One region of the Halalkalibacter oceani genome, then DNA from elsewhere that is predicted to be linked to it. Evidence: riboswitches for the same ligand, from Rfam matches in the RefSeq annotation. Region 1 holds a riboswitch; each other region holds the start of a gene.

The links. Region 1 has a riboswitch for cobalamin ahead of metE (5-methyltetrahydropteroyltriglutamate--homocysteine S-methyltransferase). Riboswitches for the same ligand answer to the same signal wherever they lie in the genome.
Region 2: linked by a shared signal. The riboswitch ahead of cobJ (precorrin-3B C(17)-methyltransferase) and the one ahead of metE (5-methyltetrahydropteroyltriglutamate--homocysteine S-methyltransferase) in region 1 are both predicted to bind cobalamin.
Region 3: linked by a shared signal. The riboswitch ahead of ABMB67_RS21210 (ribonucleoside-diphosphate reductase subunit alpha) and the one ahead of metE (5-methyltetrahydropteroyltriglutamate--homocysteine S-methyltransferase) in region 1 are both predicted to bind cobalamin.

What each region holds. Positions count from the first base shown of each region.
Region 1 covers NZ_JBEPKD010000001.1:589,281-595,802, reverse strand. Annotated here, with positions in the region: gene ABMB67_RS02960 (ATP-binding protein) at 1-1,626, shown strand, start outside; gene ABMB67_RS02955 (hypothetical protein) at 1,936-2,109, opposite strand; gene metE (5-methyltetrahydropteroyltriglutamate--homocysteine S-methyltransferase) at 2,126-4,384, opposite strand; cobalamin riboswitch at 4,510-4,695, opposite strand; cobalamin riboswitch at 4,819-5,007, shown strand; gene ABMB67_RS02945 (ABC transporter substrate-binding protein) at 5,187-6,149, shown strand; gene ABMB67_RS02940 (FecCD family ABC transporter permease) at 6,112-6,522, shown strand, end outside.
Region 2 covers NZ_JBEPKD010000017.1:56,336-62,857, reverse strand. Annotated here, with positions in the region: gene ABMB67_RS16540 (cobalt-precorrin-5B (C(1))-methyltransferase) at 1-977, opposite strand, end outside; gene ABMB67_RS16535 (precorrin-8X methylmutase) at 982-1,632, opposite strand; gene cobK (precorrin-6A reductase) at 1,633-2,406, opposite strand; gene ABMB67_RS16525 (sirohydrochlorin chelatase) at 2,475-3,314, opposite strand; gene cobJ (precorrin-3B C(17)-methyltransferase) at 3,332-4,993, opposite strand; cobalamin riboswitch at 5,160-5,343, opposite strand; gene ABMB67_RS16515 (hypothetical protein) at 5,583-6,167, shown strand; gene ABMB67_RS16510 (hypothetical protein) at 6,286-6,498, shown strand.
Region 3 covers NZ_JBEPKD010000032.1:12,333-18,854, forward strand. Annotated here, with positions in the region: gene ABMB67_RS21195 (hypothetical protein) at 1-221, shown strand, start outside; gene ABMB67_RS21200 (YbjQ family protein) at 911-1,231, shown strand; gene ABMB67_RS21205 (hypothetical protein) at 1,393-1,965, shown strand; cobalamin riboswitch at 2,076-2,266, shown strand; gene ABMB67_RS21210 (ribonucleoside-diphosphate reductase subunit alpha) at 2,452-4,644, shown strand; gene ABMB67_RS21215 (ribonucleotide-diphosphate reductase subunit beta) at 4,667-5,701, shown strand; gene ABMB67_RS21220 (ATP-binding protein) at 5,815-6,522, shown strand, end outside.

The sequences.
Region 1 (6,522 bases):
ATTGCTTCGATGTATGAAAGCTATGAATCAAAGGAAGATGCGTTGCAAAATATCTCGCAGTACGGCGCTGCTTTTCAATCCGATATTATCATTTTCGTTGAAGGAGAAAACGTATGGAGCAGTGATCAATTGCAGCGGGAGGCGCTTGAAATCCTGTTTACCGATCAGGCGCTGTCCCAAGTATTTTCCGGGGAGAAAGTCGTCACGACAGAGGGCGATTTTCCTTTTTTAAGCGAAGGGGAAGAGAGCCATTCGGAAATCATGATTGTCGGTGTGCCGCTTCAGCCAACGGAGCTGGAAGACAGTGCGGTTTTTCTCTATCAGTCGCTGTCGGCGATTGAAGAGACATCCAATGAAACGAAGCAGATCATTTATTTTTCGGCCGGAATTGCCATTATTCTTACCACGATCTTTGCTTTCTTCCTGTCATCGCGGATTACCGCGCCGCTTCGGAAAATGAGACAGGTCGCACTTGAGGTCGCCGAAGGGAAATTTAAAACGAAGGTTCCGATTTTAACTCATGATGAAATTGGCCAGCTGGCGATTGCCTTTAACCGGATGGGGCGTGAATTGAACAATAATATTCACGCGTTGAATCAGGAAAAAGAACAGCTTTCGCGCATTTTAGTCAGCATGGCGGATGGCGTTATCACCTTAAATAAAAAAGGGGACGTCGTGCTGACAAATCCGCCTGCCGACCGTTTTATCCAATCCTGGTATTATGAACAGGGAATGGTGAATGAACAGGATAAGGCGCTGCCCGAAGCGTTGCAATCATTATTCCAGCGCGTCGTGGCGCTGGAGAAGGAACAGTTTATTGAGTATGAGATGCAAGGGCGGAGCTGGACGATCTTGATGACGCCGCTCTATGATGATCATGATATTCGCGGGGCGGTCGCCGTCTTTCGCGACATGACAGAGGAGCGCCGTCATGATAAGCTGCGTAAAGATTTTATTGCCAATGTCTCTCATGAGCTGCGCACGCCGATTTCAATGCTGCAAGGCTACAGTGAAGCGATCATTGACGATATCGCCGGTTCCGATGAGGAAAAGAAAGAAATTGCGAAAATAATTTATGAGGAATCGCTGCGGATGGGCCGGCTTGTCAATGAACTGCTTGATTTGGCGCGGATGGAAGCGGGACATGTCGAGCTGAAGATTGAGCCGACCGAGGTGCAGCCGTTTGTCGAACGGATCGTCCGCAAGTTCCAGGGACTGGCCCGGGAGCAGGATGTTGTGCTGGAGTTGGAAACGGCCGATGTGACGACGATTATGTGCGATCCTGACCGGATTGAACAGGTGCTGACCAATCTGCTTCATAATGCGATCCGCCACACAGAAAAAGGCGGTAACGTCACCTTGATTGTCCGTCAGTTTGCGGAGGGATTAAAGGTCGATGTCCAGGACAATGGTTCAGGCATCCCGGAGGCCGATCTTCCTTACGTGTTTGAACGTTTCTACAAGGCGGATAAAGCAAGAACGAGAGGGCGAAGCGGCACAGGACTTGGTCTGGCGATCGCTAAAAACATTATCGAGGCCCATCAAGGCCAGATTTCGGTTCACAGCAAGGTGAATGAAGGGACGACATTCTCTTTCTTTATTCCGACGAAGGAGCAGAATGAATAAAGTGAAAGTAGGGGTGTGGCAAAGGAGAAAATAATCCTTTTGCCGCACCCTCTTTGTTCAGGCGAGCAACGCGCGAAGCCGTTATTCTTCTTCGAGTTACGAAAAAGGAAGGTTTTAATGGCCTCCTTATGGGAGAAGCTGCTGAAAAAGTACGACTTATACTTTTTTAGCAGCTCTTTCGTAATGAGCGTAGCCGTTGCCTGATTTGAAAAGCCTTGCTACGAGTGGGTTTCTCGAAGCAAGGCGCGCAACGCGCGGAGCCATTACTCTTCTTCGAGTTACGAAAAAGGAAGTTTTTCAGTGGCCTCCTTATGGGATGAGGTTTTCATAAATGGTGAGCCAGCGCTTTTTCGTAATATCGTCTGTGAGAGAAAGATAGTGAAACAATGTCGACAAGCTTTTTCCATCCATGTTTTTCATGAAGGCCAGCATCAGCTGTTCATCATTTGTATGCTGCAGGAAGTGGACAAGTTCGTACCTCACTTCAATCAACTCCTTCTCATCTAGTCGAAAGCATTTTGGCACGGGCTGCTTTTGCGGCCTTCACCATGTTTGTCAGAGCGGCGACCGTTTCGGCTTCTGTGCGCGTTTTTAAGCCGCAGTCAGGATTGACCCAGAACAGTGATGGTGGGAGAACGGCGAGGGCGCGCTCAATCAGCGCCAGCATTTCGCCTACTTCGGGTATTTGCGGGCTGTGAATATCGTAGACGCCAAGGCCGATTCCTTTGTCATACACGTTATGTTCAAAAGCAGAAATTAATTCCGCATGGCTGCGCGATGTCTCAATCGAGATCACGTCAGCATCAAGCGCGTCGATCGCCTCGATGATGTCGGCGAAATCGCTGTAGCACATATGGGTATGAATTTGTGTCGTGTCGGCAATCGCCGATGTGCTTCGGCGGAACGCTTCGACCGCCCAGTGCAAGTAGTCATTCCGCTTCGCTTTTTTGAGCGGAAGCCCTTCGCGCAATGCCGGTTCATCGACCTGAATCATCGTAATACCGGCTTGCTCCAATGCCTGGACCTCTTGCAGCAGCGCCGCGGCAATTTGAAAAGCGACCTCCTGCTTCGGGATGTCATTTCGAACAAATGACCAGTTCAAAATCGTCACCGGACCTGTCAGCATTCCTTTCACCGGAGCAGAGGTGAGCGACTGCGCATAGACGGTTTCCTCGACAGTCATTGGTCCCGTGTACGCGACATTGCCGTAAATGATCGGCGGCTTGACGCAGCGTGATCCGTACGATTGCACCCAGCCGTTTTTAGAAAACGTAAATCCGGCAAGCTTCTCCCCGAAAAATTCAACCATATCATTGCGCTCGAACTCACCGTGAACGAATACGTCGAGGCCGATCTCTTCCTGAATCGCAATCCATTTTTGAATTTCGGCCTGAATCCGGGCCTGATAGTCGGCAGTTGAACATTCATTCTTTCGCCATTGGGCTCGGATGTTGCGAATTTCCTTTGTCTGCGGGAAACTGCCAATCGTCGTTGTCGGCAGCAGTGGCAGCTGCCATTTCTGTTGCTGCAGCTCATATCTCGTTTGAAAGGAGCTTGTTCGTTTCGCGCGGACGGCATCGGGCTCCTGCTTTTTACGCCAATCAGAGCGAATGAGCTCGTCGTAGCTTTGCTGGTGAGCTGCGATTTTTTCCTTGCTCGCTGCCCCGCTGATAACGTCCTTTAACAAGGTCAGCTCGTCAAGCTTTTCATCGCAAAAGGCGAGAGAGGCCTTAATCGTTGGGTCGAGCTCTGTTTCTTGGCGGACGCTGACCGGGACGTGCAGCAAGCTTGACGAAGGCTGGATCATCTGGCGTTCGAATGGGATGATGTCGCTCAGCTGTTTGAGCAGGTCCACGCTTTTTTCGAGGTCGCTGCGCCAAATGTTGCGGCCGTCAATTACACCGGCGGCAAGAATTTTGTCCGCCGGAAAGCCGTACGCCTGAATCGCGGCCAAATTGGCTTCGCGGCCGTCGACGAAATCAAGGCCGAATCCGGCGACCGGCAACGCAATCAGCTCTTGATAATGAGTGACAGCTTCAAAATACGATTGCAAAATGAGAGCAAGCTCAGGCACATGTTGCGCGATTTCTTTATAGGTCGCAGTAAAGAGCGCCATCTCTTCTTTTGTAATATCGAGGACGAGAGCCGGCTCATCGATTTGAACGATTGTCGCCCCGGCTGCGGCCAGCTCCTGCAGCATTTGCTGATAAACAGGGATAAAGCGCTGCAGGAGAGAGGCGAACTGTTCCGGCTGATAGCCCTTAGCCAATGTGACAAACGTGAATGGGCCGAGAATGACCGGCTTCGTATGAAGGCCGAGCTCGCGCTTCGCCTCTAAAAAGTCACGCAGCGGCTTGTTATCAACGAGCTTTGGGGCGCACTGTTCCAATTCCGGTACGATGTAATGGTAGTTCGTATCAAACCATTTCGTCATTTCGCAAGCTTGTGCTCCTTTTTCGCCTCTCGCCATCGCAAAGTAAGTCGACAGCGGCACGGGTCCGCCGTCATAGGCGAATCTTTCTGGGACAAGGCCAAACATCGCTGCTGTATCGAGCACGTGATCATAATAAGAAAAGTCGCCTGTCGGCACGAGGTCAATTCCTTTCTCGCTTTGCGCCTGTAAATGCTCGAGACGTCGGGATTTCATTTGCGCATGAAATTCTTTTTCTGTAATTGTGTTCGCCCAGAAGGCTTCGAGCGTACGCTTCCATTCGCGGCTTTTTCCGATCCGCGGGTATCCTAAATTACTTGTTTTCATCAATCAAACCTCCTACATTCATCGTTCATACAAACAAAAAAGGATATTATTACCAGGTAAAAGGTAATAATATCCACAATTCAGTCGTTATATCGTGAACACCTCCCTATCTCCCGTAGGTAAAAACAGTGCTGTTAAAGCTGGCAGGTCTCCTGGCTCTAGTATCATCATCATCGTGGTCTTCCCGGCCGTTGGCCAGTGACGTGATCACGATAACTCCTCTATTACAGTGGCGGGACCGCTCCGGATTCAACACCGGATTCCCTTTTAAACTTCGATAAAATCAAAGTACCAGCTTCCAACATATGAAATTGGTACTCACTTTACCGCAGAACTGTACGAATTGTCAATCTTTAATTTGTGGTTTAAAAAGAGAATCGAAAAAAACTGCGAGCCTGTCCATTTTCATGTATAATGGAATTACTTATTTGAAATTGAATAGCAATCGTAAAGGTCGTCCAGGCCAGCCTGGATGATAATAGGGAAGTTGGTGAAAGTCCAACACGGTCCCGCCACTGTAAATGCTAGATTTCTTTAGAAGCCCACTGTCTGAAGCTGTAGATGGGAAGGGGAAGAAATTGTCATGCATAAGTCAGGAGACCTGCCTTTACGAATGTGTGAAACCTTCGAGGAAAAGGGGAAGCAATAATGATCTGGCTTATCATTCAAATGAAAAGCCTGGTCGCGTTATTGACTGTCCCGGCACTCCTCTTTATAGAGGAGTGTTTTTCTATGATAAGGGAAGAGAAAAAAGGAGTGGAAGAGTGTGAACAGAACGAAATGGATCGCTGTCACGATCGTAATGCTGCTGTGGACTGTTGTCCTGGCGGGTTGTGGCGGACAGCCCGAGGAACAGCCGGTCGAACCGGTGGAAACAGAAACGGAACAGACTGCCGAGGGGGAGCAGGAAAGCGAATCCGGCTATCCTAAAACCATTATAGATGCGTTAGAAAATGAAGTGGTGCTCGAAGAACAGCCAGAGCGCATCGTTTCCCTTGTGCCGAGCATTACGGAAACGATTTTTGCCTTAGGAAAAGGGGAAACGGTCGTCGGACGAACAGAGTGGGACAATTATCCAGAGGAAGTGTTGGAGGTTGAGAGCGTCGGTGATATGAATTTTGACGTGGAAAAGGTGATCGCGCTTGGGCCTGATCTTGTGCTTTCCCACGCTTCAAATGCCCACAGCTCCGAAGAAGGACTGAATCAGCTTCGCAACGCGGGTATTCCCGTTGTCGTTGTTTATGATGCAGCTTCGATTGACATGGTCTATGAAACGATCCGGATGATTGGCGAGGCAGTTGACGCCGGAGAAGAAGCCGAAACAGTAATCGCTGATATGCAGGCCAAGTTTGCCGAAGTGGAAGAAAAAGCGAGTACAATCGCCGAAGAAGAGCGGCGCAAAGTCTGGGTCGAAGTGTCGCCCGCGCCTGAGTTGTACACGACTGGCAAAGGAACCTTTCTTGATGAGATGTTAACGGTCGTCAATGCGATCAATGCCGCCGGTGAGCAAGAGGGCTGGATTCCGTATACGGAAGAAGAAGCGGTCGCTTTCCAGCCTGATGTCATCGTCACGACGTACGGCTATTATGTCGACAATGCCGCCGAGCAGATTAAAGAGCGCCCGGCCTGGCAGGATGTTCCTGCGGTTGTCAATGATCGCATCTATGATTTAGTTTCAGATGAGGTGACACGTTCAGGTCCGCGTCTGGCAGAAGGAGTCGAGGGTCTTGCGAAAGCAGTTTATCCAGAGGTATTTGGCGAATAATCTTGTTATAGCTTATGCTTCTGTCGTGCTCTTTTGTATCGGAGCACTTATCGTCAGCATCAGTTGGGGAAGCGTCCGGCTTCCCTTTCTCACTGTTGTGCAAATCATTTTACAGGAAGTGTTTTCTCTACAGGTGGAGCAGACAATTGATCCGATGTTTATCAATATCGTGATGGAAATCCGTTTTCCGCGCGCTTTGCTGGCCATGCTCGTTGGCGCCAGTCTCGCCCTCGCCGGCTCGGCCTTTCAAGGCTTTTTGAAGAATCCGCTCGCTGACCCTTATACGCTCGGCGTATCGTCAGGATCAGCGGTCGGTGCGGTCGCTGTGCTGTTTTTTTCATTTTCGCTTCCGTTAATCGGCCGTTTTACGTTG
Region 2 (6,522 bases), on a different contig from region 1:
AAGAAGTCAGCATAGCCTGCCTCATCGAGCATCGTCCCGACCTGAGAGGCGGTATTCGCCTGCAAAATCTCCTGCTGAAGCTCCGGCGGGACTCCACTTTCCACGGCGACCTTGGCGAGAAATTCAAAGCTGACCGGAGCGCTTTTCGAATGGACCATCATCACGCCCTGGGCTACTTTTGAAAATTTCCCCATCATCCCGACGAGGGTCACCTGCTTCATCCGTTTCGCCTTGCACTGCTTTAACGTAAAGCCGACAAAATCACCCATTTCGATAAACGCTTCTTCCGGGGCATCCGGGAAAAGCTCCATCGCATATTTTTCACTCCGTCCGCCCGTCGAGCAGATGACATGCTCGCAGCCGCTTTCTTTGGCGACCTGCAGCGCCTGGGCGATGCTTGCGCGAAACGCCGAAGTCGAAAACGGCACGACCGTTCCCCTCGTACCGAGAATCGAAATGCCGCCGATAATGCCGAGCCGGCTGTTTAACGTTTTCTTGGCGATTTCCTCTCCATCCGGCACGGAAATGATGATCGAAATGCCCCGCTCGACGCCGGTCTCCTCCAGCACGTCCTCTGCAACCTCAAACAGCATCCGGCGCGGCACAGGGTTAATCGCCGCTTCCCCGACCGCCACCGGTAGCCCCGGCTTCGTTACCCGGCCGACGCCGACGCCGCCATCAAGCTTAATGCCAGGCGCGCTCTCCCAGGCGACACGCGACACGATTCGCGCACCGTGTGTCGCATCGGGATCGTCGCCGCCATCTTTAATGATCGCCGCCTCGGCATACTGCTCGGTAAATTGAACAGACTCCATTTGAAAGGTGACAATTTCTTTGTTCGGCAGCTTGATCGTCGCTTCGTTAACCGCTTTTTGCGTAATCAAACTAAGAAGCGCCGCCTTCGTCGCCGCCGTTGCGTTGGAGCCTGTCGTATAGCCATGCCGCAGCTGCTTTGTTTCCTTTTGCCCGCTTGCCATCTTTTCAGCCTTGCTGCTCCGCCATTAAGGAAATCGCGTTGATCGCGGCCACGGTTACCGGACTGCCGCCTTTTCTGCCAACGTTCGTAATAAACGGCAGATCAAGCTTCGCCAGCTCCTCCTTCGATTCGGCCGCCGAGACAAAGCCGACCGGCATTCCGACGATCAGCGCCGGCTTTGCTTCCCCGTTTTTCACAAGGCGAATCAATTCAAGCAGCGCGGTCGGCGCGTTTCCAATTGCGAAAATGCCGCCCTCCGCCAGCTTGACCGCCTTGCGCGTCGCCACGATTGCTCTCGTCGTGTTGAGCCGCTTCGCTTCCTCGATCACATCGGGATCGGAAATATGAACGTGAACGCTTCCGCCAAACTTTTCGATCCGCGGCTTGCTGATGCCGCTTTGAATCATTTGCACATCGGCGATTACCTTGCAGCCAGAACGGATCGCCGCCACGCCGGCGCGTACTGCGTCAGGATGAAAGAGCACGCTTCGCCCAAGCTCGAAATCGGCCGAGGCGTGGATCACCCGCTGGACGACGGGGTATTGCTCGTCGGTAAAGGAATGCTCGCCAAGCTCCTCGGTAATCATCTGAAAGCTCTTTCCTTCAATCTCCTGCGGTTGTACGGTCAACGGTTTAAATTCTGTTTTGAAATCCATTTATTTTCCCTCCATCAGCTTAGTGACTGTTGCTACAACATCTTCCTTCGTATGAACGAGATCGTGGACATCCTGCTTCGGTCGCTCGATAACGATCACCTCCAAGCCAAGCTCCCTGGCGGCTTCCAGCTTCTCATCGACCGAGCCGACCTTGCCGCTTTCCTTCGTGATGACGAGGGTGACGCCGAACTGGCGATAAAGCGCCTTGTTAAGCTCCTTTGAAAAAGGACCCTGCATCGCGACGATGTTTTTTTGCTCAATGCCCAGTTGTTCACAGCGCTCCATATTGTCCTTGCGCGGCAGCATCCGCGCGATCATCCGCAGGTCAGGCAGCCCGAGCAGCTTGTCCGCAAAGACAGCGAGCGTCTTGCTGCCGGTCGTCAGCATAACGACCCCTTTATGCTGACTCGCAAGCTCAGCTGCCTCGGCGTAGTCCGCAACGAAGCTGATCCGCTCATCCTCGGCAATCTTGCTCGCCTGCCGCTCAAACCGGACATAAGGAATGCCTGCCTGTTCCGCGGCCGCGTGCGCATTTTTTGAAGCCTCCTCGGCAAAAGGATGGGTCGCATCGACAAGGAGAGAAATGTGCTTTTCCTGCAAAAGCGCCGTCATTTCCGCGATCGTCAGGCGGCCGACGCGCACCGGAATTCCGGCCTCGCTGATGCTTGCCGCCCCGCTCTCCGTCACGACGCTCGCCAATAACGGATAGCCCGCATCCTTTAAGGCGATGGCCACTTCGCGCGCATCACTCGTTCCGGCCATAATAAAGATCATCCGCTTTCACCTCTCTTTTGCAGATTTGTTTTGCAAGACCCGCATCCACCTATGAAAGCAAATACGTTTTAATGATGATGGTGGTGATGATGATCGTGGTTGTGGTCAAGCTCAAGATGCTCCTTCGCGAATAAACGGTACTGACAGTTATCGCAGTTTAACGCGGCCAATCCTTGTAATGCTTCCTCGGCTCTTTCCTTGAAAATCGTCGCCAGCAGCGGATGGAAGCCAAAAAACTTCGTCATCAGAAACGATGCGTCCGGATAGCTTCGCTTGAAGCCGTCAAGCTTCTCCTCCATCCGGTCCATCAGCACGCCGCTGAAAAAGAAGTAAGGAAGCAGGCAAACCGAGCTTGCGCCGAGCTTTAAAGAGCGTTCGACAGCTTGTTCCACCGTCGGTGAAGTGACGCCGATAAACGACAGCTGGACATCGGTCATATTCAGCCGTTCACTAAGCAGGCGCGAAATTTTGTACAGCTCACTGTTCGCATCACCGTCACTGCTTCCGCGTCCGACGATTACGAGGCTGCTCCCTTCCTTCGCCTGCCAGCCGGCTTCTTTCAACCTGTCGGCTAAAATATCAATCACGCCCGGATGCGACCCGATCGGCCGGCCATATGTAAAAGAGACGAGCGGAAACTTCTGCCGCGCCTTGTCCATGTCCGCCGGAATGTGGATTTTCGCATGCCCGGCCGAGAAGAACATCATCGGCACGAGCGCGACCTTCGTCGCCCCCTGCTTCACGCACGCTTCAATTCCAGCGGCAATCGACGGCTCGGCAAATTCCAGAAAACAGGTTTCGACAATATCAGCCTTGACCTGGTGCTTCATCCCATTGACGAACTCCAGCAGCTGCTCGTTTCCCTCCGGCTTTCGGCTCCCATGGCCGATAAATAATACAGCTTCCATCTTTTCTCCTCCTTTTGTTAATCGCCGCACACATTGTCAACGGCGATCGGCTCCGGCACGTCACGGTACTGATAACCGGCAACGACCTGGACCCGTTTAAAAAACTTGTGAAACCGTTCATTCGGCATGCCGCGCTGCTGGAAATCGCGGACAACCTTGACGACTGTTGCGACGAGCTGCTCCTTGCTCATTCCTTCGGCGACGAGCTGGCCGACATGGGCGTTTCTCCCTGTCGTTTTCGCCCCTAAAAACAAATCAAATGCTTTTTTGCGGTAGATGATGCCGATATCGTTCGTCGGCGCGCCGTAGCACGCCATTCCGCAGCCGTTGAAGCCGATCGTCAGCCGCTTCGGCACGGGCTCGCCGCCAATTGAGCGAAAGATCTCATCAAGCTGCGGCAATGATTCGCCCTTGTCACCGTCACAAAAGTCACACGCCTTGATCGTGACAACATCGCCGACTGGATGCAGCAGCAGCCCCTCCCGCTCAAGCTCGGCCGTCACCTGTGCCGCGTCCCCCGTTTTCATCGTCACCTTCATTTGATGATCGGGCGTATATTCAATCTCGCCTTTATCGCCAACTACCTCGCCAATCAGCTGCATTTGCGCCGCACTGAATTTTTTGTTGGCAAGACCTGGCGAGAGCGCAAATTCAAACACCGTCTCCTGCCTGAACAGACTTTCCGGCGCCGGCTCAACGTCGCCTTTCCCGCTGCTTTCCTCGCCGTGCAGGAGCGAAAGCGCTTCTTCTGCCAGCTCGCGCAGCGATCCCCGCGCCGGTTCGGGTCCTGCTTCCTCGGCAAGCTCTTGAAGCGAAGATGAAGCCGGTTCAACTTCCTCTTCACCTTGATGAAGCGCCCACGGCTCGTGCTCCGGCTTTAAGCGCTGATGCGGCCGCAGAGCCTGCTTCGCTTCTCCAAGCGTATATTTTTTCTGATAGCCGCGCGGCGTGATCATCTTGCCGTCGTACATAAACGTCGATCCATTGCCGATGATGACCGTCGTCAGCATCCCGATCTCATGCTCAAGCATCTCGCCGAGCGTTGTCATCACGATATGCTGACGCTCGCGATAGGCGCTTTTGACAAGTCCAACAGGCGTCTCGGCAGAACGGTATTGCAGCAAAATCCGCTGCGCCTCTTCAATCTGTCTCGTCCGCCGCCCGCTTTTCGGATTGTAGAGCGCAATCACAAAATCAGCCTTGCCGGCGGCGTCAAGTCTGGCTTTAATCAGCTCCCATGGCGTCAGATGGTCACTGAGGCTGATCGTGCAGGCATCATGCATGATCGGCGCGCCGAGCAGCGAGGCGCAGGAGTTAATCGCCGAAATCCCGGGAATAATTTCAACCTCGACCCCATCCTGCTCCGTCCAGCCTTTTTCAATTAACACCTCATAGACGAGACCGGCCATGCCGTAGACGCCGGCATCCCCGCTTGAAATAACCGCAACCGTCTTTCCCTCTTCCGCCTGACGCACGGCTTCCTGTGCCCGGCTCACTTCCTCCGTCATTCCGGTCCGGATAATCGCTTGATCCGTCAGCAACGGTTTAACCAAATCCACGTACGTGTTGTAGCCGATAATTGAATCACTTTCAGCGATCGCTTCCCTCGCCCGGCCTGTCATATGCTGCTCGTGGCCCGGCCCGAAGCCGATCAATAAAAGCTTTCCTTTCGCTCCCATCGGATGTCCTCCTTTTTGACCTTCGGGGAAAGCGGGGCAATAAAAAAAGCCTCCACCCGCAAAAGGGTTAGAGGCTAGTCCTTTTTTATCATCATCTGAAAAGGAATCCAGCAGAGACAGCACTGTCGTCTCCTGCTCTAACACCTCCCCATCTCCCGTAGGTCAATCAGTGTCGTTGGAAAAGGCAGGTCTCCTGGCTCAAGGTCTTACGCTGCTGCTCCTTCCCGTCCGATGGACAGTGGCTCGTGCATACAGCACTCCTTTTACAGTGGCGGGACCGCGTCGGCTTTTCACCGAACTTCCCTTTTAGAAAGTCAACGATGACTTTCACCTTTTCCCAAACATATGCAATTTCATGTTTCTTTTACAGTACGTAACAATCTGATAGAAGTCAACTATTTTTTCCTGCATTCCTTGTTTCACAGCTTACGAGAGATTCACTGTGATAAACCGGATAATCGGCGATTTCAACTAGTGGAGAAGGACATTTTCTCATTGACAACACAGCTTTTAAAAAGATAATGAGAGTAGGATTCTTTTTCCAATTCCAAAAATACTAGAAGCCATTCCTCATAAAGGAGTCATAGAGATGAACAGGAAAAAAACAATCATAATTTCAGCAATTGTTGCTCTACTCGCAGCGACGGTTTACGTGGTCGCCGATGCGACAGTCGTTAAAACGGCTCCGCTACAATTCGGCATGATGGAAACATTTGAGAATTACGAAGAACGACTGGAAGGCAGCGATTTAGCGGTCGTCGCCGTCCTGAATGGTGAGCCGGAAAACGTCGTTTACTATGAAGATGGATTACCTACCCCCAGCAGCCACCATTTGAGCGATATTTTCATACAAAAAGTGATCAAGGGTGACGAAAGTTTGGAAGGTTCTACGATCACGATACGTGAACCATATTATATTGTCGATAACGGATGGGCGCCAGGCGTTACTGAAATCTATTACGGCGACTATACCGGCATGAAAAAGGGCGCTGAGTATTTGCTGTTCCTCGGATGGACGGAAAGCTGGGGGCAATACGGTATCGCCTCCGCCCACGAGGGGAAATTTGATTTAAGCCAACACGATGAAGAAGAAAAGCGGGCGGTTGAACAAAATCCTGATTTGCAAGAACTGAGAAGCGACATTTTAGCCAATGTGGAGCTTGAGCTTGACTGATCGGGTGGTGAGGACGGTGTAACTGCTAGACTAGATTTGACAGTTTCTGCTTGATCATGAACCCAATCCGTTAAGCTATTCTTCGTACAATCAAGATGGTTTGGGGGCTAAAGAGAAAGTGAGAAACCATGATCAAATGAAGCTGCTGAAAAAGGACGATTTTCACTTTTTCAGCAGCTTTTTCGTAATGAGCGGAGCCATTACGAAAAAGGGTGCTGAATATTTGCTGTTTCTCGGATGGACGGAAAGCTGGGGGACAATAAGGAATCGCCTCTTCCATCGTTCTGAGGTTGTTCAGTTAAATGGAGAAAGCCATCGAATTAAAAAATAGGAAGTCGCTATTTTTAACGAGCAA
Region 3 (6,522 bases), on a different contig from region 1:
AGGGAAAGAAACCTTATATCACCCTTGAAATCAATAACACAGAAGAGGCTGTACAGATGCAGTTTCCGGCGGGTTCATTGGGGGTAATGTTGGAATCTTACCTGGAAGCGGTGTTTAAGGTGATGCGGAATGTCTCCAACTTCCAGCTGCATGAGAATGCTCTTGTTCTGCAGGGATTGGGCGAGCAGCTTGGTGTAGAGATGGGGGATATGAGTGTGTAAAGTTGGCTATAAGCATTCATATTTTTAGTCTTTAGCTTTTCCCGACAGACGACTCCCTATGCAATCGCTTCAAAAGAATCTTAAAAATGAAGCGATAAGACTTCTAGGGGATAGCCTAATCCATAACTATCGGTTGCGCTAGTGTTCTTTGGAATCTCCATCTTCAAATTTCGCAAGAAAGTAAGGTGGAATAGTTCAAATATCAGGAAAAGTTTCTATCCATTGTTGCTGGCTCTTTTTAACTTAACTCTGCAAATAAATTTCCGTTGTACTCTCTTGCATATGACCGATCGCTTTCATGATATCTCTCGTTGGTACTCATTGCTGACCAATGTACTTACTGGATTGACTCTAGTGGGGTAGCCCGCCGGTTAAAGGTCACTCCACCAACCATAAGTCTATACAACATAAGAAGGGAAACTGGCTGTTGAACATTACAGATGAAAAGATCGGTATTTTATTCCGAACAAAGCAATTGTGAATTGGGAATCCAGTACTATCAAAAATAGATCAACAAGGCTTTCACAGGGTCTTGTTTTGTAAGTGTCTTATTTCAGTCTTTCCTAGAAGTTAGTTAGTAAAAATTCTATATTACGGATAACCAAACATTTACGTGATTTCATTGGTCGTCTTGCTGCTGATTCTCATCAGAGAAAGGCGCATCGAAAAAAAGGAGGAAATCGATTAGGATGATAGTGACTACTGAGCAGGTGGCCGGCTATGAAATAACAGAGGTAAAGGGCTATGTCAAAGGAAGCACGATCCAGACGAAGCATATTGGACGGGATATTACAGCGGCTTTAAAAGGAATTGTCGGCGGAGAAATAAAGGGATATTCTGACATGATGGCGGAAGCGAGAAAGCTGGCGATCCATCGGATGGTCGAAGAGGCTGAAGCGAAAGGAGCCAATGCGGTTGTCGGCATGAGACTGCAGTCGGCTACATTGATGAGTGCAGCTGCAGAAATTATCGCCTACGGGACAGCGGTTGTGATTGAAGCTGAGGGATGAGGAAGAGAGGGCGGGCAAAGGGAGCCCTAATCGTGTGCAAATAATCAGCCTTAAGACGGATAGGATTTGCAACCTCGGAGCGTTTTTCCATCTTCAAATTTATAGGATGATCTATAAAGAAAGATGCTGCTTTAGCTGCGTCAGAAGATGGAGGCGAGAGGATGGATGTTTATATTATACTTACCGATACCGGAACGGTTTTTACAAGGATGATCAGGTTGTTTACAAAAAAGCGCTTGAACCATGCGTCCCTGTCTTTTGACAAAGAACTGGAGATGACCTGCAGCTTTGGACGGAAACGAATGAATAATCCTTTCATCGGTGGATTTGTAAAGGAGAATATGAGAGACCGTTTTTTCGGAGAAGCGTATTGCGCGATTTATCGCTGCTCTGTAACGGAGGAAAGCTATCAAAAAATGCTGTCCTACGTCCGGGAAATCGAGACGCAGCAGACAAGCTATACGTATAACTTCCTCGGACTTTTTGGCGTTTTGTTTGCGAAGGAAATCAAGCGGCCGTATGCTTTTTTCTGCTCGGAATTTGTTGCGACGGTATTGCAGAGAGGCGGAATTTCTGTCGGTGGGAAGCTTCCCTGCTTTGTAAAACCTGATGACTTAGCAGCTTGCAAGCAGGCTGTTTTCCTTTATGAAGGCCGGGTTGAGGGATATTTTTCACAGCATTTGTCCTCGGTGGGATCAGGCAGTCTGAAAGATGTTCTGGAGCAAGTTGGCTGACCCTGCCCTCATCCTTTCCTATCATTCTTCAAAAACAAATCTTGCAACTCAGACAGAAATCCATTACTATATACAATATATCGTGATTGGTCGCGAGGATGACAACTATATATTGATGTGGATAAATGGCGCCATATACGGCTTAATAGGGAATCTGGTGAAAATCCAGAACTGTCCCCGCAACTGTAAGTGTGACGAAATGAGAAAACCACTGTGCAAGCAGGTAGATCGCTCTTGTATGGGAAGGCTCATTGTAGGACGAAGCACGAGTCAGGAGACCTGCCACTTTTTCCAAAGTCAGCTATCTTCGGGGACTGAGAAGTGAGACGGCACAGCTTTTAAAGCGGTGGAATGTTCAAGGATATTCCATGCCTAAAGCTGAACATTACACTCTCAATCTGCCGTTTTACGCCCTTTCTCAGCCCGAGAAAGGGCGTTTTTTGATGGAATTCGATGGCCTCGAAATTTTTGAAGGAGTGATGGAAGATGAGCAAAGCAGGAACAGTGGAACGATATGGGATAGACGAGCTAATCAGTCGATTTAGCGATTTACCGATCGCCGAGTGGCTGGAGAAAATGGATAAAGACATTTCCTGGGAAAAGCGGGCGCTTGAAGCGTTGAATCATCTCGATGTTGATGAGCCGGATTGGACATATGTCGCGGCGCAATGCTATCTGTACTCGATTTATGAGCAAGTCACAGGCTTGCGTGGCACAGCAGTGGAGCAATGGGCTTCGACATTCCCGGCCCAGGTCGGTCGATTAATCGCGGACGGCCTGTACGATGAGCGGCTGGCGAGCTATTCGTCACAGGAACTCGCTGAGCTGGCCGGCGTGCTGGACCTTTCTCAGGATCAGCGCTTTACATACATTGGAATTAAGACATTGGCTGACCGTTATTTGACGAGAAGCTATGATGGAACGCTTCAGGAGCTGCCGCAGGAGCGCTTCATGGTGATCGCAATGCTGCTGATGGTCAAGGAACCGCGCGAACGTCGCCTTGAGCTGGTGAAGGAAAGCTATTGGGCGCTCTCTCATTTATATATGACGACGGCAACGCCGACATTGGCGAACGCCGGAAAGAAGGGAGGGCAATTATCAAGCTGCTTTATTGATACGGTCGAGGATGATCTTCGAGCGATTTTCGACAGCTGCACCGATGCGGCGACCGTCAGCAAAAATGGCGGTGGACTTGGAATCTACCTTGGCAAAATCCGGGCAAAAGGGTCTTCGATCCGCGGCTTTAAAGGAGTCTCCTCCGGTGTGCTGCCATGGATGAAGCAATTGAACAACGTCGCGGTCAGCGTTGACCAGCTTGGCCAGCGCCAGGGGGCGATTGCCGTTTATTTGGATGTGTGGCACCGCGATATTTTTTCCTTTCTTGATGCGAAGCTGAACAACGGTGATGAACGACAGCGGACGCATGACTTGTTCACCGCTGTTTCCGTTCCTGATTTATTTATGGAGGCGGTAGAAAAGCGTGAGAATTGGGCGTTGTTTGACCCGCATGAAGTACGGCAGGTGATGGGCTTTTCGCTGGAGGACAGCTATGACGAGAAAAAGGGTGAGGGAAGCTTCCGCGACCGTTACCGCCGCTGTCTGGAGGAAGAGGCGCTTTCGCGCGTGGAAGTGCCGGCGATTGAGATCATGAAGCGGATCATGCTCTCGCAGCTTGAGACGGGCAGTCCGTTTATGTTTTACCGCGATACGGTGAACCGGATGAATCCGAACCGGCACCGTGGCATGATCTACGGCTCGAATCTTTGTACGGAAATTATGCAAAATATGAGCCCGACGATCATTGAAGAAGAGCATACGGAGGACGGGAAAATCATTACGACGAAAACGCCGGGTGATTTTGTCGTCTGCAATCTGTCCTCGATTTCGCTCGCCAATGCCGTGGAAGATGATGTGCTCGAACGGTTAATTACGATTCAGGTGCGGATGCTCGATAATGTGATTGACCTCAATCAGATTGAGGTGAAACAGGCGCAGTTGACGAATGAAAAATACCGCGCGGTCGGACTGGGGACGTTCGGCTGGCATCATTTGCTGGCGAAGAAAGGAATTCGCTGGGAAAGCGAGGAAGCCGTCGCCTATGCGGATGAGATTTATGAGCAAATTCATTATTACACCGTGAAAGCCTCATTGCTGTTGGCAAAGGAAAAGGGCGCCTATCCGGCGTTTTCCGGCTCCGACTGGCATACGGGGGACTATTTTGCGAAGAGGGACTACACGTCGGGAAAATGGAATGAGCTGCGGCAGGATGTGGCAGAGTACGGCGTGCGTAACGGCTATATGATGGCGGTCGCGCCAAATGCGACGACCTCGCTCATTGCCGGCTCGACTGCTTCGATTGATCCGATTTTTGCGAAGTTTTATGTTGAAGAAAAGAAAAATTACCGAATCCCTGTCGTGGCACCGGATTTGACGGCGGAAACGACCTGGCTCTATAAGCAGGCTCACCTGATCGACCAAAAATGGAGCATCCGCCAGAACGGACGGCGTCAGCGTCATGTCGATCAAGGGATTTCCTTTAATCTGTATGTGCCGAATACGGTGAAAGCAAAAGAGCTGCTTGAGCTTCACCTGCTCGCCTGGCAGGAAGGGTTGAAGACGACCTATTATGTCCGTTCGACCTCGGTGACGGTCGAGGATTGTGAGAGCTGCTCCAGCTAAATTGGAACAAAGGGGAGAATCGATGATGATGGAAAAAAGAAAGCTATACGATGTCGAGGCACCGAATGCCTCGACCGCGCTGATCAACGGCAAAAGCTCGAACGTGCTGAACTGGGATGATGTCCGTTACTCATGGGCTTATCCACTGTACAAAAATATGCTCGCCAATTTCTGGACGCCGTTCGAGATCAATATGACCCATGATGCCAAGCAGTTCACCTCGCTGACGGAGCACGAGCAGGAGGCGTTCAAAAAAATTATCGGCTTGCTCGCTTTTCTTGACAGCATCCAAACCGATTACACGCTGCGGGTGGCCGACTATTTAACCGATTCAAGCATGGCGGCGCTGATGAGCGTTCTGTCCTTCCAGGAAGTCGTTCATAACCAAAGCTATTCCTATGTGCTGTCAAGCCTCGTGCCGAAGGCGGTTCAGGATGAAATCTATGAATATTGGAAGCATGATACCGTGCTGCGGGAACGAAATGAATTTATCGTCGATGGCTATGAGGATTTTACTGAGCGTCCAAGCGCCGAAACGCTGGCGAAATCGATTGTCTATGATGTAATTCTCGAAGGGCTGAATTTCTATTCAGGGTTTGCCTTCTTTTATAACCTCGCCCGCCATCAAAAGATGGTCTCGACATCGACGATGATTAATTATATTAACCGGGATGAGCAGCTCCATGTCTACTTTTTTACGAATCTCTATAAAGAGCTGCTTCGTGAAAATCCAGAGCTTGATTCAGCGGAGATGAAGCAGTTTGTCGAGCGTGCTTTTCACAGAGCGACCGAGCTGGAGATGAACTGGTTCCGCTATATTATCGGCGACCGGATCGACGGCATCGATCCCGGGGAAATGGAAGCCTATTTAAAGTTTATGGCAAATAAACGGATCAAACAGCTCGGCTATGAAGCGATTTACCCGGAATACCGGACGAATACGATGAGATGGATTAAAGCCTATGAAGACGTCAATGCCGCCAAAAGCGACTTCTTTGAGCAAAAATCACGGCAATATGCCAAAGTATCAAGCGATAACGGCTTTGATGAATTGTAGGAAAATAAGTCTGGCAAACAGGTTGAAAAACCATGTCGCCAGACTTATTTTATTGTTGGCAATATGAAACAATACGAGATGGAACAAGAAAGGGAAAAGGAGCCGGGGCGAAAATGCTGACGATAAAAGAGGGTGACTATCTTAAGTACATTGGCAACCCTAACGTGAAATTGAAGCTGCAAATGAAAATGACGTTGATCATCGGGCTGCTGATTATTAGCATGTTTGCGATTATGGGGCTGTTTCTCCATGCCTTTTTCTCGGATACTCTTAAACATGAAGTAGGCGAAAGGGCGCTTGCCGTAGCCGAAAGCGTCGCGCGGATCCCTGAATTGCGGCAAGCGTACGAGCTGGACGATCCTGCTGCGGTCATTCATCCGCTTGTGGAACCGATTCGGGCGGCGACGGGGGCGCAATTTATTGTAGTCGGCAATAGGGAGGAGATTCGTTATGCTCATCCGCAGCCTGAGCGGCTTGGAGAGCAAATGGTCGGAGGAGACAATGAGAGGGCGCTGCTGTTAGGTGAATCCTATGTTTCGGAGGCTATCGGATCGCTCGGGCGTTCGATTCGCGGTAAGGTGCCGGTGCGCGATACCGATGGTGGGGTGATTGGGGTAGTCAGTGTCGGATTTCTAACGCAGGATGTCCAGACGATTGTCATGAATTATCATCGCAAGCTCTGGTATGTCTTAGTTGCCCTTGTGAGCGTCGGTATCGTCGGGGCTGTTCTCATCGCCCGTTATATTAAGAGGCTGCTCTTTGGGTTGGAGCCGGAGGAAATTTCGCATCTTTTCTTACAAAAGGAGACGATTTTACAGTCG